3 regions of the Streptomyces sp. NPDC127100 genome follow, and region 1 is predicted to be linked to each of the others. Evidence: riboswitches for the same ligand, from Rfam matches in the RefSeq annotation. Region 1 holds a riboswitch; each other region holds the start of a gene.
What was found. Region 1 has a riboswitch for cyclic di-AMP ahead of ACFWJB_RS17885 (transglycosylase family protein). Riboswitches for the same ligand answer to the same signal wherever they lie in the genome.
Positions count from the first base shown of each region.

Region 2: another riboswitch for cyclic di-AMP. It lies ahead of ACFWJB_RS33535 (M23 family metallopeptidase); the one in region 1 lies ahead of ACFWJB_RS17885 (transglycosylase family protein).
Region 3: another riboswitch for cyclic di-AMP. It lies ahead of ACFWJB_RS05170 (transglycosylase SLT domain-containing protein); the one in region 1 lies ahead of ACFWJB_RS17885 (transglycosylase family protein).

Region 1 is NZ_JBHXFL010000017.1:16,648-26,168, forward strand. It holds gene pkaE (serine/threonine protein kinase PkaE) at 1-663, shown strand, start outside; gene ACFWJB_RS17865 (SurA N-terminal domain-containing protein) at 815-1,459, shown strand; gene ACFWJB_RS17870 (nucleoside triphosphate pyrophosphohydrolase) at 1,531-2,517, shown strand; gene ACFWJB_RS17875 (cytochrome P450) at 2,514-3,821, shown strand; gene ACFWJB_RS17880 (transglycosylase family protein) at 3,965-5,020, shown strand; cyclic di-AMP (ydaO/yuaA leader) riboswitch at 5,198-5,364, shown strand; gene ACFWJB_RS17885 (transglycosylase family protein) at 5,368-6,087, shown strand; gene eno (phosphopyruvate hydratase) at 6,364-7,650, shown strand; gene ACFWJB_RS17895 (septum formation initiator family protein) at 7,774-8,256, shown strand; gene ACFWJB_RS17900 (DUF501 domain-containing protein) at 8,286-8,825, shown strand; gene ACFWJB_RS17905 (exopolyphosphatase) at 8,822-9,521, shown strand, end outside.
Region 2 is NZ_JBHXFL010000066.1:9,347-18,867, forward strand. It holds gene ACFWJB_RS33515 (hypothetical protein) at 1-270, opposite strand, end outside; gene ACFWJB_RS33520 (dihydrofolate reductase family protein) at 681-1,814, shown strand; tRNA gene ACFWJB_RS33525 (tRNA-Met) at 1,867-1,940, shown strand; gene ACFWJB_RS33530 (PP2C family protein-serine/threonine phosphatase) at 2,102-3,295, shown strand; cyclic di-AMP (ydaO/yuaA leader) riboswitch at 3,557-3,712, shown strand; gene ACFWJB_RS33535 (M23 family metallopeptidase) at 3,724-4,755, shown strand; gene ACFWJB_RS33540 (aldo/keto reductase) at 4,905-5,849, shown strand; gene ACFWJB_RS33545 (PrsW family intramembrane metalloprotease) at 5,919-7,235, opposite strand; gene trmB (tRNA (guanosine(46)-N7)-methyltransferase TrmB) at 7,246-8,109, opposite strand; gene lhgO (L-2-hydroxyglutarate oxidase) at 8,138-9,358, opposite strand; gene ACFWJB_RS33560 (MFS transporter) at 9,444-9,521, opposite strand, start outside.
Region 3 is NZ_JBHXFL010000003.1:87,004-96,524, forward strand. It holds gene ACFWJB_RS05140 (polysaccharide deacetylase family protein) at 1-423, opposite strand, end outside; gene ACFWJB_RS05145 (glycosyltransferase) at 513-1,829, opposite strand; gene ACFWJB_RS05150 (GNAT family N-acetyltransferase) at 1,861-2,946, opposite strand; gene ACFWJB_RS05155 (HAD family hydrolase) at 3,160-3,969, shown strand; partial or broken gene ACFWJB_RS05160 (IS5 family transposase) at 3,989-4,968, opposite strand; gene ACFWJB_RS05165 (DUF1963 domain-containing protein) at 5,232-6,182, shown strand; gene ACFWJB_RS05170 (transglycosylase SLT domain-containing protein) at 6,309-6,803, opposite strand; cyclic di-AMP (ydaO/yuaA leader) riboswitch at 6,807-6,972, opposite strand; gene ACFWJB_RS05175 (polyprenyl synthetase family protein) at 7,706-8,716, shown strand; gene ACFWJB_RS05180 (outer membrane lipoprotein carrier protein LolA) at 8,977-9,521, shown strand, end outside.

The sequences.
Region 1 (9,521 bases):
CCCACCCGCCCCTTCGTGCGCCCGCACGCCCCCTGGCCCGACCGCGCCCGCACCCCCGCACCCCAGCCCGCCCCGGCACCCCCCGTCGCCGAGGCCGGCAAGCCCGACGTCGCCCGCGCCGTCGACGACGTCAAACGCCTCCTCGGCGAGGGCCGCATCACCCAGGCCGTCGACATCCTTGGCGCGATCCTGCCCGCCGCCGCCGAACAGCACGGCGAACGCTCCCCGGTCGTCCGCACCCTGCGCAAGCAGTACGCCGCCACCCTCATGGACGACGGCCAGTACCGCCGCGCCCTGCCCGAACTGCGCCGCCTCGCCGACGAACGCGCCGCCGAGGCCGGTCAGGCCGACCCGCAGTCCCTGCGCCACCGCTACGACGCCGCCCAGTGCCTGGAGCAGCTCGGCGAACCGGCCGCCGCCCTCGCCGAGTACCGCGCCCTGCTGCCGTACTACGAGAACCAGTACGTCGCCGGCGACCCCGACCTCGCCCACGACGTCCGCCGCCGCATCGGCCACCTGCTCCTCGCCCTCGGCGACCGCGCCGCCGCCCACGAGACACTGGCCCGGCTCCTGCACGACGTGGACCGCGTCCACGGCCCCGGACACCCCCTCGCGGCCGAGATCCGCCGCACCCTCGAGTGGCTCGGCCAGGTACGCGGCTAGGGCCTGTCGTCCGGATCACGCCGGCGGCGCGGCGGTGCCCGAAGTCCCCGTGAATCGTTGGTCGAATGGGTTGGCCAAAGCCGGGCCACTGCCTACCATCGATCATCGCAAGACTTTGTGCACCGTCGCACAATCTCCTCGGGAGGTTTCCTTGCACCGCCGCCGTCGCACCGCGCTCCTCCTCACCGCAGCGATCGCCGCCGCGGCACCCCTGCTCACCGCCTGCGGGAACGACGCGCATCCCGGCGCGGCCGCCGTCGTCGGCGACCAGCGGATCACCGTCGCCCAGCTGGAGAACCGGGTCGACGAGGTACGCGAGGCGCAGCGGGCCGCCGTCCCGGACGAGACCCAGTACCAGCAGGTCGTCGCCCGCAGCGGCACCCTCACCCGCGACACCCTGCACGGCATGGTCCTCGACCGGGTCCTGCACCGCGCCGCCCAGGACGCGGGCGTGACCGTCACCCGCAAGGAGGTCCAGCAGATGCGCACCGGGCTGGAGCAGCAGGCCGGGGGCGCCAAGGAGCTGGAGACCGTCTGGCTCCAGCAGTACGGCGTCGCCCCCGAGCGCCTCGAGGAGAACCTCCGCCTCCAGCTCGAGGCCCAGAAGCTCGCCGAGCACCTCGGCACCGACACCAGCCGCCCCGAGTTCTGGCAGGCCCTGTCCAAGGCGTCCAAGCAGCTCGACATCGACCTCAACCCGCGCTACGGCACCTGGGACGTCCAGAAGAGCAGCCGCGTCGACGCGACGGCACCGTGGGTGCGGGAGGTCGCGGAGGCCGGGAACCAGCCGGCGTAGCGCTCCCGCCGGGGACCGCCTCGCGCCGGACGGCTCACGGGCCGGCCGGCGCCGTGCGTTACGTTCGGACCGTGAACGCAACCAGCGCCGACCCCGCTCCCGGTACCGGCTCCGGCCCGGGCCGCATCGTCCTGCTCACCACCAGCCACCGCGTCGCCCCCGGCCTGCTGTCCTGGCCCGCCTGGCAGGCGCTGCGCACGGCCGACCGCGTGCTGTGCGCCGACGCCGCGCACCCGCAGCTGCCGTACCTGCGCGAGGCGGGCGTCCGGGTCGACGAGGCGTCCCCGGCGGCGGAGGAGCTGGTCGGCGCCTGCGAGGGCGGCCGCACGGTGGTCGTCGTCGCGACCGGTGAGGGCGAGCCCGCCCTCACCGACGGCCTGGCCCGCCTGGCCGGCTCCGGCCGCGTCGCCATGCCCGAGCTGGAACTGCTCCCCGCCTCCTACGACCTGCCGGGCGCCCGCCTGCTGGACCTCGTCCAGGTCATGGACCGCATCCGCGTGGAATGCCCCTGGTCCTCGCAGCGGACCCACCAGGGCCTGGCCAAGTACGCCATCGAGGAGGCCTACGAACTCGTCGAGGCCATCGAGGACGGCGACCGCGACGAACTGCGCGAGGAACTGGGCGACGTCCTCCTCCAGGTCGTCTTCCACGCCCGGATCGCCGAGGAGGACCCCGAGGCGCCGTTCTCCGTGGACGACGTCGCGGCCACCATCGTCACCAAGCTCATCCACCGCCACCCGCACGTCTTCGGCGACGAGACGGCGACCACGCCGGAGGAGGTCCGGGAGCACTGGCTGCGCACCAAGGCGGTGGAGAAGCGGCGCACCTCGGTCACCGAGGGCGTCCCCCTCGGCCAGCCCGGCCTGGCCCTCGCCGCCAAGCTGGCCTCCCGGGTCCGCACGGCGGGCCTCCGGGTGCCGCTCCCCACGGGCGAGGGCGTCGGTTACGACCTCCTGGCCCTGGCCGCCCGCGCCGAGTCCGAGGGCACGGACCCGGAGGCGGCCCTGAGGGCGGCGGCCCGGACGTACCGGGACGCGATCAGGGAGGTCGAGGGGTGACCGGCCGCACCGACCCCGGCGGTCCGGCTCCCGAGCTGTTCACCTGGGAGTTCGCCAGTAATCCCTACCCGGCGTACGCCTGGCTGCGCGAGCATGCTCCGGTGCACCGGACGACGCTGCCCAGCGGCGTGGAGGCGTGGCTGGTCACCCGGTACGCCGACGCCCGGCAGGCCCTCGCCGACCAGCGGCTGTCCAAGAACCCGGCACACCACGACGAGCCCGCGCACGCAAAGGGGAAGACCGGCATTCCGGGCGAGCGCAAGGCCGAGCTGATGACGCATCTGCTCAACATCGACCCGCCGGACCACACCAGGCTGCGCCGACTGGTCAGCAAGGCGTTCACGCCCCGGCGCGTCGCCGAGTTCGCGCCGCGGGTGCAGGAGCTCGCCGACGGCCTGATCGACCGGTTCGCAGCCACCGGCTCCGCCGACCTCATCCACGAGTTCGCCTTCCCGCTGCCCATCTACGCCATCTGCGACCTGCTCGGCGTCCCCCGCGAGGACCAGGACGACTTCCGGGACTGGGCGGGCATGATGATCCGTCACGGCGGCGGTCCCCGGGGCGGTGTCGCCCGCTCGGTGAAGAAGATGCGGGGCTACCTGGCCGATCTCATCCACCGCAAGCGCGCCGCGCTGCCGGCCGAGCCGGGCCCCGGCGAGGACCTCATCTCCGGTCTCATCCGCTCCTCCGACCACGGCGAGCACCTCACCGAGAACGAGGCCGCGGCGATGGCCTTCATCCTTTTGTTCGCCGGATTCGAGACCACGGTCAACCTGGTCGGCAACGGCACGTACGCCCTGCTCACCCACCCCGGTGAGCGGGCCCGGCTGCAGCACTCCCTTGCCGCCGGCGACCGCGGCCTGCTGGAGACCGGCGTCGAGGAGCTGCTCCGCTACGACGGTCCGGTGGAGCTGGCCACCTGGCGCTTCGCCACCCGGGCGCTCACCATCGGCGGGCAGGAGATCGCCGCCGGCGATCCCGTCCTCGTCGTCCTGGCCGCCGCCGACCGGGATCCGAAGCGGTTCACGGACCCGGACACCCTCGACCTCTCCCGCCGGGACAGCCAGCACCTCGGGTACGGACACGGCATCCACTACTGCCTCGGCGCGCCGCTCGCCCGGCTCGAGGGGCAGACCGCGCTCGCCACACTCCTCACCCGCCTTCCGGACCTGGCCCTCGCCGCGGATCCGGCCGATCTGCGGTGGCGCGGCGGGCTCATCATGCGGGGACTGCGTACCCTCCCGGTGTCGTTCACACCGGTCCCGCCGCGGCCCGGGAGCAGTCCGTCGCCACCGCAAACATGACACGCGCTCAACTCTGTGATCTTCACGTGATCTGCGCGGCATGAACTTGTGACAAGCGATCATCTGCCTATACCTTCACGGATCAGCGTGGCGCCGAGCCTCACTCGCCGCGCCGTCCCCGCTGTCTCGTGAAAGGTCGTCGCATGCTCTCCGGGAACGGTCGTCACCGTCGCCCCCGCCAGGCTCCCGCCCTGGTCGTCGCTGCAGGAGTGACCGGCTCCGCCATCGCGATCCCGCTGCTGGGGGCCACCGGCGCCCACGCGGCCGACGGAACGAACTGGGACCGGGTCGCCGAGTGCGAGACGGGCGGCGCCTGGAGCCAGAACGGTGGCAACGGGTACTACGGCGGCCTCCAGCTCTCCCAGGACGTCTGGGAGCGGTACGGCGGCCTGGGCTACGCGTCGAGCGCCGACCAGGCGAGCCGTTCGCAGCAGATCGCCGTCGCCGAGAAGGTGCTCGCGGACCAGGGCATCGCCGCCTGGCCGACCTGCGGCCTGCTCGCGGGTCTGGGCAACGACTCGGGCAGCGTGACCGACGGCACCCGGGGCTCGGATGACGGGGCGTCGACGCGCAAGGACGGAACGGACGGATCGGGCGCGTCCGGCTCGTCCGGTCTGACCGATTCCACCAAGTCCGCCCCTGAATCGTCCGCTTCGGCGACTCCCTCTCCGTCCCGGTCCCAGTCCCAGCCCTCGTCGCCGTCCGCGTCGGCCACGCCTGACGTCGCGTCGAGCGCGGGGGACGAAACGGCCAAGTCCGACACGTCCTCCGCGTCCGGCGCTCCGGCGGCCGGTGGCGCGCGGGGGTCCGGTGGGGTGGACGCCACCGCATCGAGCGGTGACGAGTCGGACAAGTCGGGGCAGAGCGGCGCCGCTTCGGCGGGCACCGGTACCGACGAGTCCTCGACCGGCCGGCATCGCGGCGGCAGCGCCGAGGAGGGCGCGGCGGACGGCCGCGCCGCGGAGTCGTCCGGGCGGCACGCCTCGCGCGGCGAGGACGCCGCCCGCGGTCTCACGGACGGTTCGTACACCGTCCGTTCCGGGGACAGTCTGTGGGGCATCGCCGACTCCCTTGACCTCAGCGGCGGATGGCGCTCCCTGTACGACGGCAACAAGGACGTCGTGGGTGCCGACCCGGACCACATCCTGCCCGGTCAGACGCTCACGGTCGTGGGCGAACCGGGCGAAAACCAGCGGTAGTTCGCGTCATGGTTCGCGGCTGTATGTCCGTTTTGGATCACGTGAGATATAGGTCTCAGAAGCCGTGATCGTCTTTGAAAATCCGCGGAGCGCGTGTCTACGGTCGTGACCGCTCGCCATCGCGGGCCCCGGCCGTCGCAACGCCGAATCCTGCCAGCGGCGGTACGGGAACAGTCGTCGCGTCAAGCGCCGCAGGCAGGAGCGGGGGACCCAAGGTAAGTGCCGCACCGGGCAGTTCGGCCGGAGCGGCTAGGGGTGGAGCCGAGTCCCGTGAGGGACCCGGCCGGGCAACTCAACCGGCCCGAACCCGACAGCTCACCTCGCAGGCGTCGGTGAGGGGATCAACCATGCTGTTTTCCGGCAAGGGCAAGCACCGTCGTCCGTTCAAGGCCACCCGGGTCATCGCCGTCGCCGGTGTCACCGGTGCGGCCGTCGCCGCCCCGCTGATGGCGGCCGGCAACGCCTCCGCCGCCACCGCCTCCGAGTGGGACACCGTCGCCCAGTGCGAGTCCGGCGGCAATTGGTCCATCAACACCGGCAACGGTTACTACGGCGGTCTGCAGTTCTCGGCGTCCACCTGGGCCGCCTACGGCGGCACGCAGTACGCCTCGACCGCCGACCAGGCGAGCAAGGCGCAGCAGATAGCGGTCGCCGAGAAGGTGCTCGCGAGCCAGGGCAAGGGTGCCTGGCCGGTCTGCGGCACCGGCCTGTCGAGCGCCGCGTACACCGGTGGCTCCGCCGAGAGCCAGGACAGCGGCTCCTCGCAGTCCTCCAGCGGCTCCACGGCCGAGCGCTCCACCGAGCAGAAGGCCTCCCGCTCCTCGGAGCGTCCGGCCGCCGAGAAGCAGGCCGAGCCGAAGGCCGAGAAGAAGACCGTCACCACCCCGACCGGCAAGAAGGTCGAGAAGGGTGACGGCGAGTACAAGGTCGTCAAGGGCGACACGCTCAGCTCGATCGCCGCGGAGCACCACGTCAAGGGCGGCTGGGCGAAGCTGTTCGACCTGAACGACGACATCGTCGACGAGGCCGACCTCATCTACCCGGGCCAGCAGCTGCACCTCAAGTAGGCGGCGGCCCGCCCCTGCTCCCGCCCCGGTGCGTGTTCCCCCGTACGCACCGGGGCGGGTTTTTTCACGCCCGCGGAGCCGGGGGACGGTCCGGGCGGGCCCAGTTTCCGTGAACCGCCTTTGTTCCGTTCGGAAACAATTTACTCTCGGTTCTGTCCATCGGGTGGGCGACCGGCTGGCCGATCGCCCGGAGCCGGTTAGGCTCGTCCCGCAGAGCCGCTGCGGTCCTGCGGACCCGCGTCACACCGAAGCGTCACATTGAAGAAGGAGATGCTCGTGCCGTCCATCGACGTCGTCGTAGCCCGGGAAATCCTGGACTCCCGAGGCAACCCCACGGTCGAGGTCGAGGTCGGCCTCGACGACGGCAGCACGGGGCGTGCCGCCGTTCCGTCCGGCGCCTCCACCGGTGCCTTCGAGGCCATCGAGCTCCGTGACGGCGACCCCAACCGCTACCAGGGCAAGGGTGTCGAGAAGGCCGTCCTCGCCGTCATCGAGCAGATCGGCCCGGAGCTGGTCGGCTACGACGCCACCGAGCAGCGCCTGATCGACCAGGCCATGTTCGACCTGGACGCCACCGACAACAAGGGCTCGCTGGGCGCCAACGCCATCCTCGGCGTCTCCCTCGCCGTCGCGCACGCCGCCTCCGAGGCCAGCGACCTGCCGCTGTTCCGCTACCTGGGCGGCCCGAACGCGCACCTGCTGCCGGTGCCGATGATGAACATCCTGAACGGCGGCTCGCACGCCGACTCCAACGTGGACATCCAGGAGTTCATGATCGCCCCGATCGGCGCGGAGTCCTTCTCCGAGGCGCTGCGCTGGGGCACCGAGGTCTACCACACCCTCAAGAAGGTGCTGAAGGGCAAGGGCCTGGCCACCGGCCTCGGCGACGAGGGCGGCTTCGCCCCGAACCTCGGCTCCAACCGCGAGGCCCTCGACCTCATCCTCGAGGCCATCAAGGAGGCCGGCTACACCCCGGGCGAGCAGATCGCGCTCGCGCTCGACGTGGCCGCGTCCGAGTTCTACAAGGACGGCTCCTACACCTTCGAGGGCAAGGAGCGCTCGGCCGCCGAGATGACCGAGTACTACGCCGAGCTGGTCGAGGCGTACCCGCTGGTCTCCATCGAGGACCCGCTGTTCGAGGACGACTGGGAGGGCTGGAAGACCATCACCGACAAGCTCGGTGACAAGGTCCAGCTCGTCGGCGACGACCTGTTCGTCACCAACCCCGAGCGCCTGGCCCGCGGCATCGAGGACGGCGCCGCCAACGCCCTGCTGGTCAAGGTCAACCAGATCGGCTCGCTGACCGAGACCCTGGACGCCGTGGAGCTGGCCCAGCGCAACGGCTTCAAGTGCATGATGTCCCACCGCTCCGGCGAGACCGAGGACGTCACCATCGCCGACCTGGCCGTCGCGACCAACTGCGGCCAGATCAAGACCGGCGCCCCGGCCCGCTCCGAGCGCGTCGCCAAGTACAACCAGCTGCTGCGCATCGAGGAGATCCTCGACGACGCCGCGGTGTACGCCGGCCGCAGCGCCTTCCCGCGGTTCCGCTCCGCGAACTAGCCGGCACGGCAGGGGCTGAGCGTCACCCCCTGCGGGCAGCGTCGTACGTACGTCCCCGTACTCGGTCCCGTACCGTGTGCGGGGACGTACGCGTACAGCGACCATGAAGGCGGAGGCGGAGACATGGCGGTGAAGGACCGGGACCGTTTCTCCACCGCGACCAGGATCCGGATCATCGGGGAACAGACCGCGGCCCGGGTCTATCGCTCGCAGACGAAGCGCCAGGCCCGCCGCTCCCGCCTGACCGGCCGGGCGGCGCTGCTCGCGATGGTGCTGTGCTCGCTCGTCGTGGCGCTCGCCTACCCGATACGGCAGTACGTCGCCCAGCGCGCGGAGATCGCCGACCTGCGCGAGGAGCAGGCGCGGACCCGTCAGCGGGTCGAGGACCTGCGCGACCTCAAGGCGCGCTGGCAGGACGACGCCTACGCCGAGCAGCAGATCCGGCTTCGGCTGCACTACGTGATGCCGGGGGAGACGGGCTTCGTCGTCGTCGACCCGCACGCGGCCGAGCAGTCGCACGCCGACGTCGGGGCGGCCGACCGTCCCTGGTACCGGAACGTGTGGGACGGGGTCGACAAGGCCGACGCCGCCGCCCACCGGCAGTGACTCAACAGGAAGACCAGCAGAAGACAGTCATGCAGACTCCCCCGCCGACCACCCCGCGCACCGAGCCCACCGACGCGGACGTGGAGGCCTTCAAGCAGCAGCTCGGGCGTCCTCCGCGCGGCCTGCGCGCCATCGCGCACCGCTGCCCCTGCGGACAGCCGGACGTCGTGGAGACGGCGCCGCGGCTGCCCGACGGCACGCCGTTCCCCACGCTGTACTACCTGACGTGCCCGAAGGCGGCCTCCGCGATCGGCACGCTGGAGGCGAACGGGGTCATGAAGGAGATGACCGAGCGGCTGGCCTCCGACCCGGAGCTGGCCGACGCCTACCGGGCGGCGCACGAGGACTACGTCCGGCGGCGCGACGAGATCGAGGAGCTGACCGGCTTCCCGAGCGCGGGCGGCATGCCGGACCGGGTGAAGTGCCTGCACGTGCTGGTCGCCCACTCGCTGGCGGCCGGCCCGGGTGTCAACCCGCTGGGCGACGAGGCGATCGCGATGCTGCCCGAGTGGTGGCGCAAGGGGCCGTGCGTGACGGTCTCCGAGACCTGCGGGGAGGACGGCAAGTGACGCGAGTCGCCGCCATCGACTGCGGTACGAACTCCATCCGGCTGCTGGTGGCCGACGCGGACCCGGCGACGGGCGAGCTGACCGACCTGGACCGCCGCATGACCATCGTGCGGCTCGGGCAGGGCGTCGACCGCACCGGGCGGCTGGCGCCCGAGGCGCTGGAGCGGACCTTCGCCGCCTGCCGCGAGTACGCCGCGGTCATCAAGGAGCACGGCGCCGAGCGGCTGCGGTTCGTGGCCACCTCCGCCTCCCGCGACGCGGAGAACCGGGACGAGTTCGTGCAGGGGGTGCTGGACATCCTCGGCGTGGAGCCGGAGGTCATCTCCGGCGACCAGGAGGCCGAGTTCTCCTTCACGGGGGCGACGAAGGAGCTGACCGGCCGCGCGGACCTGGCCCGGCCCTACCTGGTCGTGGACATCGGCGGCGGCTCGACCGAGTTCGTCGTCGGCGACGACCACGTGCGGGCCGCCCGCTCCGTGGACGTCGGCTGCGTCCGGATGACGGAGCGGCACCTGGTCCGCGACGGCGTGGTGACCGACCCGCCGTCCGAGGAGCAGATCGCGGCCATACGGGCCGACGTCGAGGCGGCCCTGGACGAGGCCGGCCGGTCCGTGCCGCTGGACGAGGCGCGCACGCTGGTCGGCCTCGCGGGCTCCGTCACGACCGTGTCGGCGATCGCGCAGGAGCTGCCGGAGT
Region 2 (9,521 bases), on a different contig from region 1:
GGAGTCGTAGACGTCCTTCTGGGCGGCAGCGGTCAGGCAGCCGGTGTCGCTGCCGAGTCCGGTTTGGCCGTCCTCGAGTTTTGCTGTGGCCTTGCTGATGTCCTCACGCAGCGAGCCGATGTCCGTGCCGCTCTTGGTCCAGGCCGGTTTGTTCGAGATGAGGTCGCCCGTGCCGCCGCTCTGCTCAGCAGGTAGCTGGTTCAGCTGCATCTGTGCGCTGTTGCGTTCGGCCGCTGCGGCCTTTAACCGCTCCCATTCGTCCCATGCCATGAGTGGCCCCCCTGTTGTGCGCTGTCGAGTGGACGTGTACGTCGATACGACCGCTTGATGATGGTGGTCGGGTCCGTACGGTAATGACCTGTCATCTCACCGGACATCAGTGTCGGCCACCAGCGCGTCTGAGTACGGGTACTCAGGCGAATCGCGCCCAGAAAAGAGGTGGGACGGACGCGAGAAGGCGGCGGACGATCCATGGCCGGCGATCCGGGAGCGTGCTCATGAGCCGCACCATGAACCAGTCCAGCGCTGAAGGGCAGCTATCGTCGAAGAAGGCCTCCCACCTGGCAGATGGGCCGGACGCTCAAGGCCCAAGCCGTAGCAGTCGCCCGTACCGGCGCCCCAGGCGGGCACGCGGCCACGCTCCCGCAAGCCCGTCCGCCCGCCCTCACCGGAGTACGCCCATGTCCCTCCCGTACGTCCTGCTCTCCGCCGCCGTGTCACTCGACGGCTACCTGGACGACACCGGTCCCGAGCGGCTCCTGCTGTCCTCCCCGGCCGACTTCGACCGGGTCGACGAGGTGCGGGCGTCCGTCGACGCGATCCTGGTCGGCGCCGGCACGATCCGGGCCGACAACCCGCGGCTGCTGGTCAACGCGTCCGGGCGACGGGCCGCCCGGGTCGCCGCGGGGAAGCCGGAGTACCCGCTGAAGGTCACGGTCAGCGGGTCGGGCGAGCTGGACCCGGCGGCGGCCTTCTGGCACACCGGCGGGGACAAGGTCCTGCTGACCACCGACGAGGGCGCCCGGCGGGCCCACGCGCTCGGCATCGCCGCCGACGTCGTGCCGCTCGGGGACACGCTCGAATGGCGCGCGGCGCTGGAGTACCTGCACGACCGGCGGGGTGTGCGGCGGCTGATGGTGGAGGGCGGGGGGACCGTACACAGCAGCCTGGTGCGGCAGGGGCTCGCCGACGAGCTGCAGCTCGTCCTCGCCCCGGTGTTCGTCGGGGACCCGGAGGCCCCCCGGCTGTTCGGGCCCGGCGACTACCAGCGCGGGCGGCTCAGGCTGGTGGAGACGCGGCGGATCGAGGACGTCGTGCTCATGCGGTACCGGCCGACCGCCCCGGGCTCCGCCGGCCGGGTGTCCGCCGCCGACCGGCACTGGCTGGCGCTCGCCTGCGAGCTGGCCGAGCTGTGCCCGCCGTCCGGCACGGCGTTCAGCGTGGGTGCCGTGGTCGTCGCCGCCGACGGCACGGAGCTCGCGCGCGGCCATTCCCGGGAGGGCGGGGACCCGGTCGTGCACGCCGAGGAGGCCGCCCTCGCCAAGGTCGACCCGTCCGATCCGCGGCTCGCGACCGCGACGGTGTACAGCAGCCTGGAACCGTGCGCCCGCCGTTCCTCCCGGCCGGCCCCCTGCGCCCGGCTGATCCTCGACGCCGGGGTGCGCCGCGTGGTCACGGCCTGGAGCGAGCCGGACACCTTCGTGTCGGGCGCCGACGGCAGCGGGGTGCTCACCGACGGGGGCGCCGTCGTCGTCCTGCTGCCGGAGTTCGAGGCGGCGGCGAAGGGCCCGAACCGTCACCTGGCGGGCCACTGAGGAACGCGTGTGCGTTCCACCCCCGACATGACGTACACTGGTGACACAACGACGCGGGGTGGAGCAGCTCGGTAGCTCGCTGGGCTCATAACCCAGAGGTCGCAGGTTCAAATCCTGTCCCCGCTACTCAAGGCCGAAGGCCGGAATCCTCAAGGATTCCGGCCTTCGGTGTGTCCGCCTCCGTCACCCGGCCGGCCCGCACGGCTCGCTCCCCGCCCCTCCTCCGGGAAACCTGGAGGACGGGACGGCAAGCGGCGTGGACGTGCAGGGGCGGCGGGAGACGAGTGGTGCGGCCAGGTGAGGTGGACGGCGAGGGCCCGTATGCCGGGGCCGGGGGTCGGCTGCCCGGCGACCCCGTGCCCGATCCCGGCCTCGGCCCGGTGCCCGCGCCGCCCGTCGCGCGGGAGCGGCGGCGGACCCCGTACGGCCGGGCCCTCGTGCGCCTGCTCCCCGTCCTGCTCATCGTCGTGGCCATCCTGTACGACCTCTTCACCCCCCGGTACTTCACCGCGGGTCCCCTCTACACGGCCGCGCCCCTGGTCGCGGCGCCCGTCTACTCGCGGCGCGGCACCGCCCTCACCGGCCTCGCCGTGGTCGCCGCCGTCGTCGGGCTCCAGCTGAGCAAGGGCGTCATCCACTACGTGGACTCGCTCACCGAGCTGATCACCATCGCGACGGTCGCCGGCCTCGCCGTCTTCGTGAACGCCTTCGTCCGCCGCACCGACGAACGGCTCGCCTCCGCCCGCGAGATCGCCGAGGCCGCCCAGCGCGCCGTGCTGCCCGAGCCCGCCGGGCGGATCGGCGGCTTCGAGATCGCCGCCCGCTACGAGGCGGCGCAGGCCGGCGCCTTCATCGGCGGCGACCTGTACGCGGTGCAGGACAGCGCGCGCGGCGTGCGGCTCATCGTCGGCGACGTGCGCGGCAAGGGCATGGGCGCGGTGGCCGCCGTCGCCGTGGTGATCGGCGCCTTCCGGGAGGCCGCCGAGCAGGAGGCGACGCTGGAGGCGGTCGCGCAGCGGCTGGAGCGGGCGCTGGCGCGCGAGGGGGCCCGGCGCGACGGGCTGGACGCCTTCGAGGGGTTCACCACCGCCGTCCTCGCCGAACTCCCGCACGGCGAGGGGGTCGTCCGCGTCGTCAACCGCGGCCATCCGCCGCCCCTGCTGCTGCACCCCGACGGCACCGTGCACCCGGTGCAGGCCACGGAGTCCGCACTGCCGCTCGGGATGGGGGAGCTGGGGGTGTGGCCCGACCGGGCGGTGCCGACCGGCTTCCCCGGCGGTGCCACGCTGCTGCTGTACACCGACGGGCTGTCGGAGGCCCGCGACGCCCACGGCCGCTTCTACGATCCCCACGCCCGGCTGACCGGCCGGGTCTTCCGGCGCCCGGCGCACCTGCTCGACACCCTCGCCGACGAGGTGCGACGGCACTCCGGGGGCGGCATGGCGGACGACATGGCCCTGCTCGCCGTGCACCGGCACTGAGCCGGACGACCACATCGAACAGAGTCACGGGGGGTGACGAAGTGAGCGCCCTCCGCATAACAACTGACACACCATCAGGAACGTGTGTGGTGATCTTTCGGCCTGAGGGGCGGTCAACTGGACCGCATTTGGCCCTTCATGGGGTGTACGTCCGGGCCCGATCCCTTAACGATCAAGAGGAACGGCTTGGAATCGGCGCCTCGCGTCTATTAACGTTCGATAACGCAGCGCGGTCGTCCCAGCCGTCACAGAAGGCGGCTCCGTGCGCACGCGCCGAATCCCGTGAGGGAACCGGGGAACCACCACTTGGGGTGAATCGGGCGTATGCCGCCGTGGAGACACGGCACGTATACGCGCGTAGGAGACCTTCCTGCTCCGAACCCGTCAGCTAACCCGGTAGGCGGAAGGAAGGAAAGGAGTACGCCCACGTGGCGTCCAACCGGCCTGCCCCCGAGGCCCCGTTCGTGCCGAGCACGCACGACACCGCATCCTTCGGCTACGACGGCCACCGCGCCGAAGAGGGCCCCTGGGAGGAGTGGAACCCCACCGCGGAGTCCATCCGTCCCGTGCGCGGCCGGCACCGCGTCGCCAAGCAGCGCGGCGGACTCGCCCGCAGCTCCACCGTCCTCGGCGTCGGCGTCATCGCGGCCGTCGGAGCGGGCGGCATGGCCAGCGCCCAGACCGGCAAGCCGCCGGTGTCGATCTCGATGCCCGATCTGCCGAACGTCGGCTCGCTGATCTCCGACGACGAGCCGGAGCCCGAGGGCTCCGCCACCCCGCTCAGCGGCATCGGCGTGACGGCCGGCGACACCGCCGAGGGCACCACCGACGCCGGTGAGGTCCTGCGGGCGCGCATCATGCAGCAGGCCGAGCAGCAGCAGGTCCAAGTGGAGGACAAGGCCGCCGCCGAGGCCGCGGCCGCCGCCGAGAAGCAGGCCGCCGAGGCCGCCGCCAAGGCGGAGAAGGAGGCCGAGGCCAAGGCCGCCGCCGCCAAGAAGAAGGCGGAGGAGGAGGCCGCGAAGAAGGCCGAGGCCGAGCGGCTCGCCGAGCTGGCCAAGCAGTTCACCCTGCCGACCTCCTCGTACACGATCACCTCCACCTTCGGTCAGGCCGGTTCCATGTGGTCCTCCGGCCACCACACCGGCCTCGACTTCGCCGCGCCCACGGGTACCCTCGTCAAGGCCGTCCACTCGGGCACGATCACCGAGGCGGGCTGGGCCGGTTCCTACGGCTACCGCACCATCCTGACCCTGGACGACGGCACCGAGCTGTGGTTCTGCCACCAGTCGTCGATCAGCGTCGGAGTCGGCCAGAAGGTCAGCACCGGGGACGTCATCGGCCGCGTGGGCGCCACCGGCAACGTCACCGGACCGCACCTCCACTTCGAGGTACACGTCGGCGGTGCCGAGGGCGGCGTCGACCCGGCGGCCTGGCTGCAGGGCAAGGGCCTCAGCCTCTGAGACCGGGGCGTCCGTCAGCGGCGCCCACGACACCCACCTCCGGATCCCGGCAGTCCTGACGGCGACCCCCCGACGTCAGGGCTGCCGGTTTGCGCGAACTTTGCGTCGCGCTGGAATGACCGGTTCCGGGGCGCTTGTTGTCGCCCTACATGACTTCTCTGCGCAAGCTCGGCTCCTCCGACCTCGAGGTCTTCCCGCTCTCCCTGGGCGGCAACGTCTTCGGCTGGACCGCCGACCAGGACACCTCCTTCGCCGTCCTCGACGCCTACACCGCCGCCGGCGGCAACTTCGTCGACACCGCCGACTCCTACTCCGCGTGGGTCGACGGCAACAGCGGCGGCGAGTCCGAGACCCTCATCGGCAAGTGGCTCGCGGCGCGCGGCAACCGCGCCGACCTCGTCATCGCAACCAAGGTCAGCCAGCACCCGGAGTACCCCGGCCTGTCCGCCGCCAACATCAAGGCCGCGGCCGACGCCTCGCTGCGCCGCCTGGGCACCGACCACATCGACCTCTACTACACCCACTTCGACAAGCCCGAGGTGCCGGTCGAGGAGATCATCGGCGCGCTCGACGAACTGGTGCGCGCGGGCAAGGTCCGGTACATCGCCGCCTCCAACATCACCGCCGAGCGGCTCTCGGCGTCCCTGGAGTTCTCCGACCGCGAGGGCCTCGCCCGGTACGTGGCCCTCCAGCCCCACTACAACCTGGTCTCGCGCGACACGTACGAGGGCGGGCTGCGCGACGTCGCCGAGCGGGCCGGTCTCGCCGCCGTGCCGTACTACGCCCTCGCGGCCGGCTTCCTCACGGGCAAGTACCGGCCCGGGACGACCGTCGACAGCCCCCGGGCGGGCGGTGCCGCCAAGCACCTGGAGAGCGAGCGCGGCCGGCGGGTGCTCACCGCCCTGGACGAGATCGCCGAGGCCCACGGCGTGCCGGTCGCCACGGTGGCCCTGGCCTGGCTGGCGGCCCGGCCGACGGTGGCCGCGCCGATCGCCTCCGCGCGGACGGTCGAGCAGCTTCCGGCGCTGCTGGGCGTGGCGGAGCTGGAGCTGACGGAGGCCGAGGTGCGCGGGCTGACGGAGGCGTCCGCCTGAGGCACCCGCCCGGGGACCGCTCAGCCGCCGCTACGACCGGTACGGGTACGCGGTGCCGGGGGCATGGGCCTACGCGGCGTACGGGGCGGGTGCCGTGTGCGCCGCGTGGCCGCCGTACGCGCCGTACGCGCCGTAAGTCCCGTACGCCGGCCACGGGGGCACGGCCACCGGGAGCGGCGGCGCCGTGGCACGGGCCGCGTGGTCCAGTGCCGGGCGCGCCACCTCCCGCCGACGCCACAGCTCGGTCAGCAACTCCCGTTCCCGTACGACGTAGTCGGCGCCCGCCCGGCCCCGGAGCCCCCGGTGCCGCAGGGACGCCAGCGAGGTCGCGTACGCCGCGTACTCCGCCACCGTCCGCGCGGCGGGCTTCCCGGCGTGACGGCGGGCGTACTGCCGGGCGATGCGGCGCGCCCGCATCGAGCCGAGCGCGAACGGCTCGGCCGGCGTCAGCCAGCCGGCCACGGCGTAGACGGGCAGCTCGGCCCGCACGGCGCCCAGTTCGCGCTGCCGGGTCCACACCGCGAGCCAGGTCAGCAGCCCGAAGGCCGGCACCATGAAAGCGGCGTACACGGCGAAGAAGCCGTACTCGCCGAGCGAGGCCGAGCCGTTCCACAGCGCGTGCGTGCCCATCGCGAGCAGCAGGCCGGACAGGGGGAGCAGCACGCGCCGCAGGCGCCGGTGGCCGGGGGAGAGCGCGGCGGCGCCGAAGCCGACGCCGGTGAGCACGGTGAACAGCGGGTGGGCGAAGGGCGACATGACGACCCGGACGAAGAAGGTCGCCGCGGTCACCGAGGCGAAGCCCCGGTCGCCGGTGAGCTGGTCGGTGCCGAAGGCGGTGCCCAGGTAGAGGATGTTCTCGGTGAAGGCGAAGCCCGTGGCGGTGACACCGGCTATGACGAAGCCGTCGATGATGCCGGTGAAGTGCCGTCTGCGGTAGAGGAAGACCAGCAGCACCGCCGCGGCCTTGGCGGACTCCTCCACGACCGGCGCTATCACCGTGGCGCCCAGGGTGTCCGCGCCGCCGGGGTCGGCGGTGGCCGTCGCTATCCACCTGGTCGCGAAGCTGTTGGCGACGATCGCTATCAGTGCCGCCGCGCAGGCGCCCCAGGCGAAGGAGAACAGCAGGTTCCGCCAGGGGCCGGGGTCGACCCGGTCCAGCCAGCGGAAGGCGGCCACGAGCAGCGGTACCGGAAAGACCGCCAGCCCCAGCCCCACCAGGAACCCTTGCGTACCGGTCTGTTCGCGCACCAGGGCCAGGATCACCGCGCCGGCGAGCGCGAGCAGGACGGCCGGGGCGCCGTAACGCACCCAGGTGCGCTGCCACCAGTGCGGACGCGTGCGGGGCTGCGTGGGCGGACGCGTCGGATACGGGGGACTGGTGGCCACGGCATGGACCCTAACCGGTGGGAGGCTGCTCCTCGTGCTGTTCGCCGTGCTGCCCGCGGTCGGGCACGGAGGGCTGGACGCGGCGGAAGAGCAAGTCGTTCACCACATGTCCCTTCTCCAGTCCCTGGCCCTCGAAACGGGTCTGCGGCCGGTGGTCGGGACGCGGCGCGAAGCCGCCGCCGGGCACGGTGTTCTCGAAGTCGGGGTGCGCGGTGAGGACCTCGAGCATCTGCTCCGCGTACGGCTCCCAGTCGGTGGCGCAGTGCACGACGCCGCCGGGCGCGAGGCGGGACGCGGCCAGGGTCAGGAACTCCGGCTGGATCAGGCGGCGCTTGTGGTGCCGCTTCTTCGGCCAGGGGTCGGGGAAGTAGACGCGCAGTCCGGCGAGGGAGCCGGGGGCGAGCATCTCGCGCAGCAGGATGATCGCGTCGCCGTTGCCCACGCGGATGTTGGACAGCCCGTTCCGGTCGGCGAGAGCGAGCAGATTGCCCTGGCCGGGGGTGTGGACGTCCACGGCGAGGATGTTGGTGTCCGGGTCGGCCGCGGCCATCCGGGCGGTGGCCTCGCCCATGCCGAAGCCGATCTCCAGGACGACGGGGCCGGTGTTCCCGAACAGCTCGGTGAGGTCGATGACCCGCTGCCCGTCTATGTCCAGGCCCCACTTCGGCCACAGCCGCTGCAGCGCGTCCGCCTGCCCGGTGGTCACCCGGCTGCGGCGCGGCTGGAAGCTCCGGATACGGCGCTCGAAGTGCGACCCGGCGGGATCGGCCTTCGGCCCGTCGGGGAACCGGGGCTCGCCCTTGGCACGGGCATGCCGGTCGGGGGTGCCGAGGGGCGGCTGCGGGCTTTCGGGGGCATGGCGTGAATCAGACACAGTGAGTCGATTTTACGGCCGGGCCGCTTCATCCCGCGCCCAGTGCCGTCAGCGCCCGCCGGGCCACCTCCCGGCCGATCGGCAGTGCCGCGGTCGCGGCGGGGGACGGTGCGTTCAGGACGTGCACCGCACGCGCCCCCTCCTTGATCAGGAAGTCGTCCACCAGCGTCCCGTCCGCCAGCACCGCCTGCGCCCGCACCCCCGCCGGCGCCTTCACCAGGTCGCCCTCCGTCACCGCCGGCAGCAGTCTGCGCACCGCCGACGTGAACGCCGCCCTGGACACCGACCGGCGCAGCTCCCCGGCGCCGTACCTCCAGTGGCGCCGGGCGATGCGCCACGAGCCCGGCCAGGCGAGCGTGGCACCCAGCTCGCGGGGCCGGACCACGCCCCAGCCGTAGCCCTCGCGGGCCAGCGCCGGCACCGCGTTCGGGCCGAGGTGCACGCTGCCGTCGATGCCGCGGGTCAGGTGCACGCCGAGGAACGGGAACGCCGGGTCGGGCACCGGATACACCAGGCCCCGCACCAGCTCCGGCCGCGCGAGCTCGTAGTACTCCCCCCGGAACGGGACGATCCGCATTCCCGGGTCGTCACCCGTCATCCGCGCGACCTCGTCGCAGTGCAGACCGGCGCAGTTGACCAGGACCCGGGCCCGGACCACGTCACCGGTACGGGTGCGGACGGCGACCCCGAGGTCCGGGCGCCGGTCGACGCGCTGGACCTCCGCGCCGTAGCGGATCTCCGCGCCCGAGGCCCGGGCCAGCTGCCGTGCCACCCCGGTGTAGTCGCAGACGCCGGTCGTCCCGACGTGTATGGCCGCCAGGCCCCGGACCTCCGGTTCGTACGCGTGGATCTGGGCCGCGCCCAGCTCCCGCACGGGAATGCCGTTCTCCCGGCCGCGCTGGACGAGCGCGTGCAGCCGGGGCAGCTCCGCCCGGTCGGTGGCGACGATCAGCTTGCCGGTGACCGCGTGGTCGATGCCGTACTCCGCGCAGAACTTGACCATCTCGGCGGCGCCCCGCACCGCGTAGCGGGCCTTCAGCGAGCCCGGGCGGTAGTAGACGCCGCTGTGGATCACGCCGCTGTTGCGGCCGGTCTGGTGCCGGGCCGGTCCCGGTTCCTTCTCGAGCACCGTGACGCGGGTGCCGGGCGCGGTGCGGGTGATCGCGTACGCCGTCGACAGGCCGACGATCCCGCCGCCGATCACCAGCACGTCGCAGTCGTATGCGATCCCGGTCCGCACGTGTTCCACCTCCCGGTCCCTTCCCGGTCCGTCGCCCGGCTTCGATAGTGCACTGCGCCACTGACAATGCCCTCAAACCCGCGCGGCACCGGACTCAGGCCGGGGTCACCAGCAGCGGCCGGGCCCGCTCGCGCAGCTCGACCACCCGGGGCTCGTCGCCGTACGGCTCCAG
Region 3 (9,521 bases), on a different contig from region 1:
CGTGCGCAGTTCGTACGCGAGGGCCGTGCCGGACAGGGTGTCGAGCTGGGCGTGGGTGACGGTGTGGCTGCCGATCTCCATGCCGGAGCGCTCCAGTTCCGCGGCCTCGCCCAGGGTCATCATCGGGGCGGGCGGCAGCAGGCTGCGGCCGCCCGGGGTGATGGCGCCGGTGGTGAGGTAGGCGGTGGCGGGCAGCGCGCGTTCGGCCAGCGCCTCGGCGGTCGGGCCCGGCAGGTCGGCGAAGCCGTCGTCGAAGGTCAGCAGCACGGGCCGGGGCGGCAGGGGGGCCCGCCCGGCGAAGTGGTCGGCGACCGCGCCGATGGTGACGGGGGTCCGGCCGCTGTCGACGACCGCGTCGAGGTGAGCGGCGAACTCCCGCGGGCTGACGGTGAACTCGGCGATCCAGCCGGGTGGGTCCGCCATCACGGCGTGGTAGAGGAGGACGGGGACGCAGTCGCCGTCCGCCCGTTCTCTGCCGTCCGGCGTGTCCTCGCCCCGACGGCCCGTCGCCCTCATCGCGTCCTCCCGGGAGCGGACCGGAGGGCGTACCGGGCGCGCAGGTAGCCCACCGGCCCGTAGGCCATGCCCCGTCGCTGCAGCCGCGACAGCCGCCGCGGCCACGGGTGGGTCCGTTCGTCGTGGCCGCCCGGTGCGCCGCCGCCGTCCGTGTCGCGGACGGCGGTCAGCACGCGCGCGTGGACCAGCCCGCGCGGCAGCCGGGCGAGGAACGCCGGCAGCAGCGCCGGCCGGTTCACCAGGATCGCCGTGAGGTACGCGGTGAGTCCCGCGCCGTAGCCGTACGCCTGGGTCTCCAGGTCCCGCCAGCTCTCCCGGTGGTGGTGCCACACCAGGGCCGTCGGGGTGTAGTGCAGCCGTGCGCCCTGGGCGAGGACGCGCACGAAGCCGTACAGGTCGTCGCCGCCCCGCGCGTGCGTGCCCGCGCCGGTCGCCGGGTCGAATCCGCCGACCGCGCGCAGGGTCGCCGTGCGGAAGGCCATGTTGGCGCCGGAGCCGAAGCGCCCCGCGGTGAAGGGGAACAGCGGTTCGTCCGCGGGCGGGTGCTCCGGGTCGTACGTGCGCGGGACGAAGCCCTTCGCGAAGCCGCCGTGGCTCTCCAGGAGCACCTGGGCGGGGGTGCGCAGCCGCGCGGGCAGGATCAGCCCCGTGGCACAGCCCAGGCGCGGGTCGGCGGCGAAGGGGGTGGTCAGTTCGGTGAGCCAGCGCGGGTCGGCGACGACGTCGTCGTCGGTGAAGGCGACCACCTCGCCCCGTACGGCGGCCAGCCCCCGGTTGTGGGCGACGGCGAGTCCGGGCACCGGCTCGCACACGTACCGCACCCGCTCGGCGTACTTGCGCTCGACCAGCTCCCGTGTCTCGTGGGTCACCGGGGCGTTGTCGACGACGACGATCTCGGTGTCCGGGTGGTCCTGCGCGAGCAGGGAGTCGAGCGCGCGGGCGAGCCGGCCGGCGCGCTCCCGGGTGGCGACGACGACACTGGCGGACGGCGGGGCGGGCGGCGGGGTGGGCGCGGGCCCGGGATGCGGTCCGGGTGGCGGGGCGGGGTGCAGGCGCCGGGCGAGCGCCGCCAGCGTCCGCGTCGGGTCCGCCCCCTCCGGCACCCGCCCGAGCAGGGTGCCCACGGGCCGGCCCCCGCGGCGGACCAGGACGAACACCGCGCCGGCCGTCACCGGCGGACCGCCCGGCCCCGCTCCGAGGCCGGCCTCCCCCCCGTCCCCGAGGTCCAGCTCGGCGACCTGCACCGGCTCGATGCCGAGGAACCTCTCGATCTCCTGCCGTGTCTCCTGCCGCGCACGCCGTGCTCCGGCCATGCGCCCCACCCCCCTCGTGGTCGCCCCTCCGTCACGGCCGGCGCAGCCGGGCCGCCCCCCTCAGCGTGCGTGCCGCCAGTGACGCCAGCCGCGGCCGGTCGCGCACGAAGCCGTGCGCGCGCCGGGCGGGTTCGCGGCCGAGCCACTGCAGCGCGGCGCCCGCCCCCGGGCGCGTGGCCGTCCCCTCGTACACGGGCAGTTCGCCGGTCCGCAGCGAGTCCTTGTACTCCGCCGCGCCCCGCCCCATGTCGAGCAGGCCGATGCCCTCGGCGGCGGCGGCCTCGGCCATCCGCAGGTGCAGTACCAGCCCCGGCGAGTACTTCGCGGCCTCCGGGTCGTACGCCGGGAACCAGCAGGCCAGGACCGAGGCCGAGCGCAGCCCGAAGTGGGCGGCGACGGGCCGGCCGCCGGCGTAGAGGACGGACAGCGTGCCCGTGCACTGGGGCGCCCGGGTCCCGGCGAGCCGCCCGACGAGCCGGGTGATCCACTCCTGCGCGAACCGGTCCCGCCGCCCGGTCCTGCGGTACTGCGCCGACTTCCACTCCATGAGCGTGCGCAGCGCGGCCGGTTCGCGCTCGTCGAAGACGAACCGCACGTCGCCGACCTGCCGGCCCAGCCTGCGCTCCTTGGCGAGGGTGGTCTTCAGGAACTTCGGCGACTGGGCGCGCAGCACGTTCTCGTACGCCTCGTAGCCCTTCTCCACGTCGATGACGTAGGTGGTGTGCTCCTCGGCCGCGTACGGCACGAACAGGCCCTGCTCGGCCTCCAGGTTGTCGAAGGCGAGGCTCGACAGGGAGCAGGCCCGCAGCAGTCGGCGGGTGTCCGGGACGAGACCGGGCCGCAGCACCGCGCCCTGGCAGTCCGAGACCCCGAGTCCGATCGCCCGGCCCTGGCCCAGCGGCCCGCGCTCGTGCGGCAGGAAACCGGCGGCCTCACCGCCGTCGTACAGCACCGCGACCCGCGCCCCGGTCCGGACCCGGCCCACGGCGTCGGTGAACTCCGGCTCCATGAACGGATTGCGCGGCGCCCTCGACGCGGCGCGCAGCGCGCGCCAGCGCTCCCGTTCCCCCTCGCCCAGCTCCTCCGGCCTCAGTACACGTACACGTCCGCCGTTCAACCCGACCCCCCGATCAAGTCCCCCCTGGACAGAAGGAAGGTACCCCCGGGGCCGCCGGGAGGGTAGAAGGCGGAGCATGTTGTTGCCAACTGGTGCACAGGCCTTTAACCGCCTTTAGACGATGTTGCGTCAGGTTTCGGACACCTGCGAACGTCCTCGTGCGCAACCGGTCGTGGGTGAGTCGGACAGGTCCGGTGTCCGTATTCTCTGATCATGGACCGCACCGCATATGCCCTCGTCGCCACCGACCTCGACGGAACGCTGCTGCGCGGCGACGACACCGTCTCCGACCGGTCGCTGGCCGCGCTGGAGCGGGTGGCCCGGGCCGGCGCGCGGCACCTGGTGGTCACGGGGCGCCCGGCACCGAGGGTGCGCCCGCTGCTCGACGGGCTGGGCTGCACGGGGCTCGCGGTGTGCGGACAGGGCGCGCAGGTGTACGACGCCGGCGCGCACCGGATGCTGTGGTCGGTCACCCTGGACCGGGAACTGGCGGAGACCGCGCTCGGCAAGATCGAGGCGGAGGTGGGGGAGGTCTACGCCGCGGTCGACCAGGACGGTGTCGACGGACTGACGCTGATCGAGCCGGGCTACCTGATGCCCCACCCGACCCTGCCCGCGGTGCGGGTGGAGCGGCGCGACGAGCTGTGGGGCGCGCCGATCAGCAAGGTGCTGCTGCGCCACCCCGACCTGTCCGACGACGAGCTGGCGGCGACGGCGCGCGCCGTGGTCGGTTCCCTCGCGACGGTCACGATGTCGGGGCCGGGGACGGTGGAGCTCCAGCCGTGCGGTGTCACCAAGGCGACCGGTCTGGCGCTCGCCGCCGAGCACCTGGGCCTGAGCCGGCGCCGGACGATCGCCTTCGGGGACATGCCCAACGACATCCCCATGTTCCACTGGGCGGCCCGCGGGGTCGCCATGGCCGGCGCGCACCCCGAACTGAAGGCGGTCGCGGACGAGGTCACCACGACGAACGAGGACGACGGCGTGGCCGTCGTCCTCGAGCGGATCTTCGGAGCCGGCTAGGGGCTGTGTGATGTCGTGATCACACGGTGTACTTGAGCGAGTCGTCGATCCAGATTATGGAGGCTCGGAGGTGGAGGCCGGCAAGGTAGCTTTCGGGTGACTTGTCGTAGCGGGTGGCGACGCCCCGCCAGGCTTTCAGCTTGTTGATCAGGCGTTCGACAGTGTTCCGTTCCTTGTAGAGGTCGGCGTCGTGGCTGATGGACCGGCCGCCGCGTGAGCCCTTTTTCTTGCGATTTGCGGCCTGGTCCTTCTTCTCCGGGATGACTGCTTTGATGTTGCGTTTTCGCAGGTAGCGGCGGTTTCCGCGCGATGAGTAGGCCTTGTCACCGGCGACTGCGCCAGGTTTGGTGCGGGGACGGCCGACCGGCAGACGGACTCGCACTTTCTCGAGCACGGGGATGAACTGCGGACTGTCCGCGGCCTGCCCGGCGGTCAAGACGAAGGCGAGCGGACGGCATCTGCGGTCCGCCGCGAGATGAATCTTGCTGGTGAGGCCGCCCCGGGACCGGCCGAGCAGGGCTTGCTTCAGACGGAGCTTGTGTCGGCGCCGGATACGCCGGCGCTCGTCCTGTCCGTTCTGTTCCTCCGTACCACCCCTTTTTGCCGGGCTGTCTCCTGCTTGTGCGCAGCCTCCTCCAGGGCCGACATGAGGTGCTTGCTGACGCGGAGCCCCGCGGCGTCATGGTGGGCACGGACCGTAGTGGAGTCCACGCTGACCAGCGATAAATCTGTTTGCTCCGCGCGGGCTGCCTGAGCGATCAGGCCTTCCAGCAGGGCGGTGAACACACCGGCGTCTCGCCAGATGCGGAAACGTCCGTAGACGGTGGCCCATGGGCCGAACTCGGCAGGCATCTCCCGCCACTGACCGCTGGAGCGGAACCGCCAGATCACCCCCTCGAACTGTTCCCGCAAACGCTCCGGATACGGGCCGTACTTACCGATCGGCAGATACGGCTCGATGAACTTCCACTGAGCATCGGTGAGTTGCCTACGCGTCACGACCACAGTCCTACCGGCTTCCACCTCGCGAAGAGCTCAGAACCCGGCAACTAATCACGACAACACACAGGCCCCAGGAGTCGCCGGCGCCGCGCCACCCTCAGGCCGACGATGGTCCGAGGGTGACGCGGCGTGTGGACAGCCTTAGGGGCACCGGCAGTTGGCGACGAGGGCGTTGTCGGAGGGGTGCTCTACCGTGTTGATCAGCATCGGGCTCCGCCCGCACGGTGCCGGTCACCGATCCCTCGTCAGAAAGCGAACTCGTGAGCAACTGGGACAGCACAGTCGGCCCCTCCGGCGATCCCGTGGGGCAGACGTCCCGCAGCAGTGCCTTCCGGGCCTTCGCCCGGCGGCACGGGGTGTCCGACGACGCCATCACCCGCCTGCTGTGGAGCATGGAGCCGGCCGTGTACTTCAAGCAGAAGACGCCGGAGAGCGTCCGGCCCGGCGACCGGGTGATCGGTCACATCGGAGGGGCGCCGGCGCTGCCCCTGGACATGGAGTGGAAGGTGGGCGACATCTTCGTCGCATCCTTCGACCTCGCCGCGGTGCCCCGCACGCTGTTCGACGACGGGCTGCCCCGGGAGGGGCACCTCCTGCTGTTCACCTGGTCGGACGCTGGCGGCGGCAAGGCGCTCTACATACCGCCCGGGACCAAGACGACCGTGCGCCCGGCCCCCGTCCCGAGCGAACTGGACCTGCAGTTCGGGTCCTCCCACATGATGCTGGACCGCTGGACCATGGTCGCCTCCCACAACGACGCATGGGACGCCCACGCCTGGCTCATCGGCGAGGACCACGGGGGCATCTGGGGTGAGCCGGAAGGGGAGGAAGCCGAGTGGCACGCTCGGCTGGAGGCCGCCGTCGAGGAGTACGCCGCCAAGGTCGGCGTCAGACCGGCCATGGACAACAGCACCGACAAGCTGCGGGGAGTGCAGGGGAACATCCACCACAGCTGGGACAAGAGCACAGAGGCGTTCCAGCGCCTGCGGGAGGAGGCGGTCCGCGAACTCAGGGACGCCCCGGAGCGGTTCGACGAGGTCTACGACCGGGCATGGCGGGAGCTGCCCGGACAACCGCTGTTGCACCTCGCGACCTTCAACATGGAGTCGCTCCAGTACGACTGGATGGACGGCGACATCAGCTGGTTGATCAGCCGCGACGACCTTCACGCCAGACGGTTCGACAAGGTCGAGCACTACTGGTTGGGCTGATTTCTGCGGTTCGGCCTGTCCCGGAGGCCTCGTGACCACCGCGTGATCACGACATCACACACCCCCTAGGGCCCGGTCCCGTCGGAGGCCGACGGGACCGGGTCACGGCCGGGTGCGGGGTACGGCTCAGTACGCGCTGAAGACGTTGTCGATCGAGCCGTACCGGTCGGCCGCGTAGTTGCAGGCGGCGGTGATGTTGGCGACCGGGTCGTACGAGTCCCAGGAGGTGCCGGCGACGTGGTACGCCTGGAAGGTCGGGTCGATCACCTGGAGCAGGCCCTTGGACGGGGTGCCGTTGACGGCGTTGATGTCCCAGTTGTTGATGGCGAGCGGGTTGCCGGACGACTCCCGCATGATGTTGCGGTGGATGCCGTCGTACGTCCCGGGGATTCCGTGCTGGGCCATGATGTCCAGCGACTCGCGGATCCAGCCGTCGAGGTTGTCCGGGTACGCCGTGGTCGCCGCGGTGGCGGCGGTGGTCGTGGTGGCCGGCGTGGCGGCGGACGCGGTGGCGGCCCCGACGAGCGGCATGGCGAAGACGGCGGCGCCGGCGCCGGCGAGGGCGAGCTTGCGGCCGAGGCGGGCGGTGCGGGCGTGACGGTTCTGACCGTTGGCAGGCATGTGTGTGTCCCTCTCCTACGCCTGCGAGGTGAGCTGTCGGGTTCGGGCGGGGAGGTGCCCGGCCGTGCCCTGACGGGCACGGCTTCACCCCGAGCCGCTCCGGTGGTGTCCGGTGCGGCGACTTACCTGGGTCCCCCGCTCCTGCCTGCGAGTGTGTCGAGTGGATGACTGTGCGTCGGGGCGGTGGCAGGATTCGGCGTCCGCCCGACAGGCCGGGAACGTATGCGAGAGCACATGTCCGGAACAAGTGCAGGAATCACTCGACGTGCCTCTTGACCTTGATCCGGGCGTTTTGGGGTGCTTGATCCTTTGCGACTGCCAAGGGTCAACTCCCCTACGGGGCAAAGGGGTGGCGGGGTTCGCGGCGCGGGCGCGGGGGACCGCGGGGGCGTGAGCCAACTCACGGGCCTCAACAAGGTCGGCAAAACGGGCATTAGGGCCAACTGGTGGCCAACCGGCCGCCGATGGGGGTCGCTTCGCCGACGGGCGCGGGACGGGCGGCCGGGCCGGGGCTCCGCGCCCTCGGTCGCACCTCGCCGCCGGTGGTCCGTCCCGGTGTCCGCGCGCGCTGCGCGGGCATCCGTTCGGAGAGGGGGGAGGGCGGGAGGGTGCCGAATGGGTGACGTTCCCGGGGTGCGGCCCGTTGGGAGGAATGGTGGGATCTTCGGTGGCGGTTTCCGGCGCGCCGTGTCCCGGTTCGCGCCGTTCTGGTGGCATCGGGCGGTATCTGCTCATATCGCCCGATCAAAAACATACCGCGCATGATCCAATACCGACCGGCCTGTAACGGTGGGCGCTAGCGGTGATCGAAACGTGACCGGATACGCTGACTCGAGTGGTGGCAGCGACCTATCGACAAACCAGGTAATCGCCAGTAGACACCAGCAGACAGGAGACCCCTCGTGACCGTCGTCGGGCCGTTCGGGCTGAGCGTGCGGGACCAGGCTCTGGAAGCCGATGTCCAGACCGGATTGGCGGCCGTCGAGGAAGGGTTGCTTGAGGCAACCAAGAGTGAGGTGCCGTTCATCACGGAGGCCGCCCAGCACCTGGTGCGGGCCGGCGGCAAGCGGTTCCGGCCGCTGCTGGTGATGCTCGCCTCCCGGTTCGGCGACCCCTACGCGCCCGGCATCGTGCCCTCGGCCGTGGTCGTGGAGCTGACCCACCTCGCCACGCTGTACCACGACGACGTGATGGACGAGGCCGCCGTGCGCCGCGGCGTGCCCAGCGCGAACACCCGCTGGGACAACTCGGTGGCGGTCCTCACCGGCGACTTCCTGTTCGCCCGCGCCTCCCAGATCCTCGCCGACCTCGGGCCCGAGGCGGTCCGGGTGCAGGCCCTGGCGTTCGAGCGGCTCGTCACCGGCCAGATCCTGGAGACGGCCGGCCCGCAGGACGGACGGGACCCGGTCGACCACTACCTGGACGTGCTGGGCGGCAAGACGGGGTCGCTGGTGGCGGTCTCCTGCCGGTTCGGCGCGATGATGTCCGGCGCCGACGAGACGGTCGTCGACGTGCTGACCCAGTACGGCGAGCGGCTCGGCGTCGCCTTCCAGCTCGCGGACGACGTCCTGGACATCGCCTCCGACTCCCACGAGTCGGGCAAGACGCCCGGCACGGACCTGCGCGAGGGCATCCCGACCCTCCCGGTGCTGCGGCTGCGCGAGCGGGCGGCCCGGCTGGGGCTGGCCGAGGACGTCGCCCTGTGCGAGCTGCTCGACTCCGACCTGAGCGACGACGCACGGCACGCCGAGGCGCTGCGCCTGCTGCGCGCCCACCCCGCGCTCGAGCAGGCCCGGCGGGACACCGTCCGGTACGCGAAGGACGCCCGGGCGGCGCTGGCCCCGCTGCGGGAGTGCGACGCGAAGGCCGCGCTGATCGAGCTGTGCGACGCGGTGGTGCACCGGGCCGGCTGACCCCGCCCGGCCGTTCCCCGCGCCCTCCCGGCGTGGCGCCCCTGCCCCCTACGGGCCGGGGGAGATGCCGCTCCTCCGTGTCATCCCGCAGGAGTACGCGGAGTTGAGCCCGAGGTCTGACGCTTCTTCCTGACCGATTTGGTCAGATGGACACCACGGAAAAACACCACTCCTCACCGATTCGGGTGAGAATGGCGGCTCACGGGTGAACAGTGCGAGGTCGCGAGACAGCCGCCGCCGACGACGGAGGTAGGGCACACATGGCACCGATCGATTCCGACGACAGCACGACCGCCGGGGAGCGCGAGGAACCGCGCACCGGACGGCGCAGGGCCGCGCGGTACGTCGTCCCGGTCGCGGTGATGGGCGTGGCGGCCGCCACGATCGGGCTCGTCCCCGCGCTCGCCGACTCCGGCGACCCGGACCTGCCGGAGGTGACGGCCCAGCAGCTCATCGAGAGGATCGCCCGGTCGGACGTCCAGCAGCTGTCCGGCACGGTGCGGATCAGCACCGACCTGGGCCTGCCGGACCTCGGCGGCCTGGAGAGCGGCCTGATGTCCGGCATGTCCGGCGGCCCGGGGGAGGGCGCGGGCGACGACGGCTCCGCCGCGGACCCGTCCACCAAGCTCACCGGGCTGGTGACCGGCACCCACACGCTGCGCGTCGCGGCCGACGGCCCCGACCGGCAGAAGCTGTCCCTGCTGGAGGACGCCGCCGAGTACAGCCTGATCCACGACGGCAAGGACGTCTGGGGCTACGACAGCAGGTCCAACGAGGTCTACCACTCCACCGCCGCGGCGGGCGC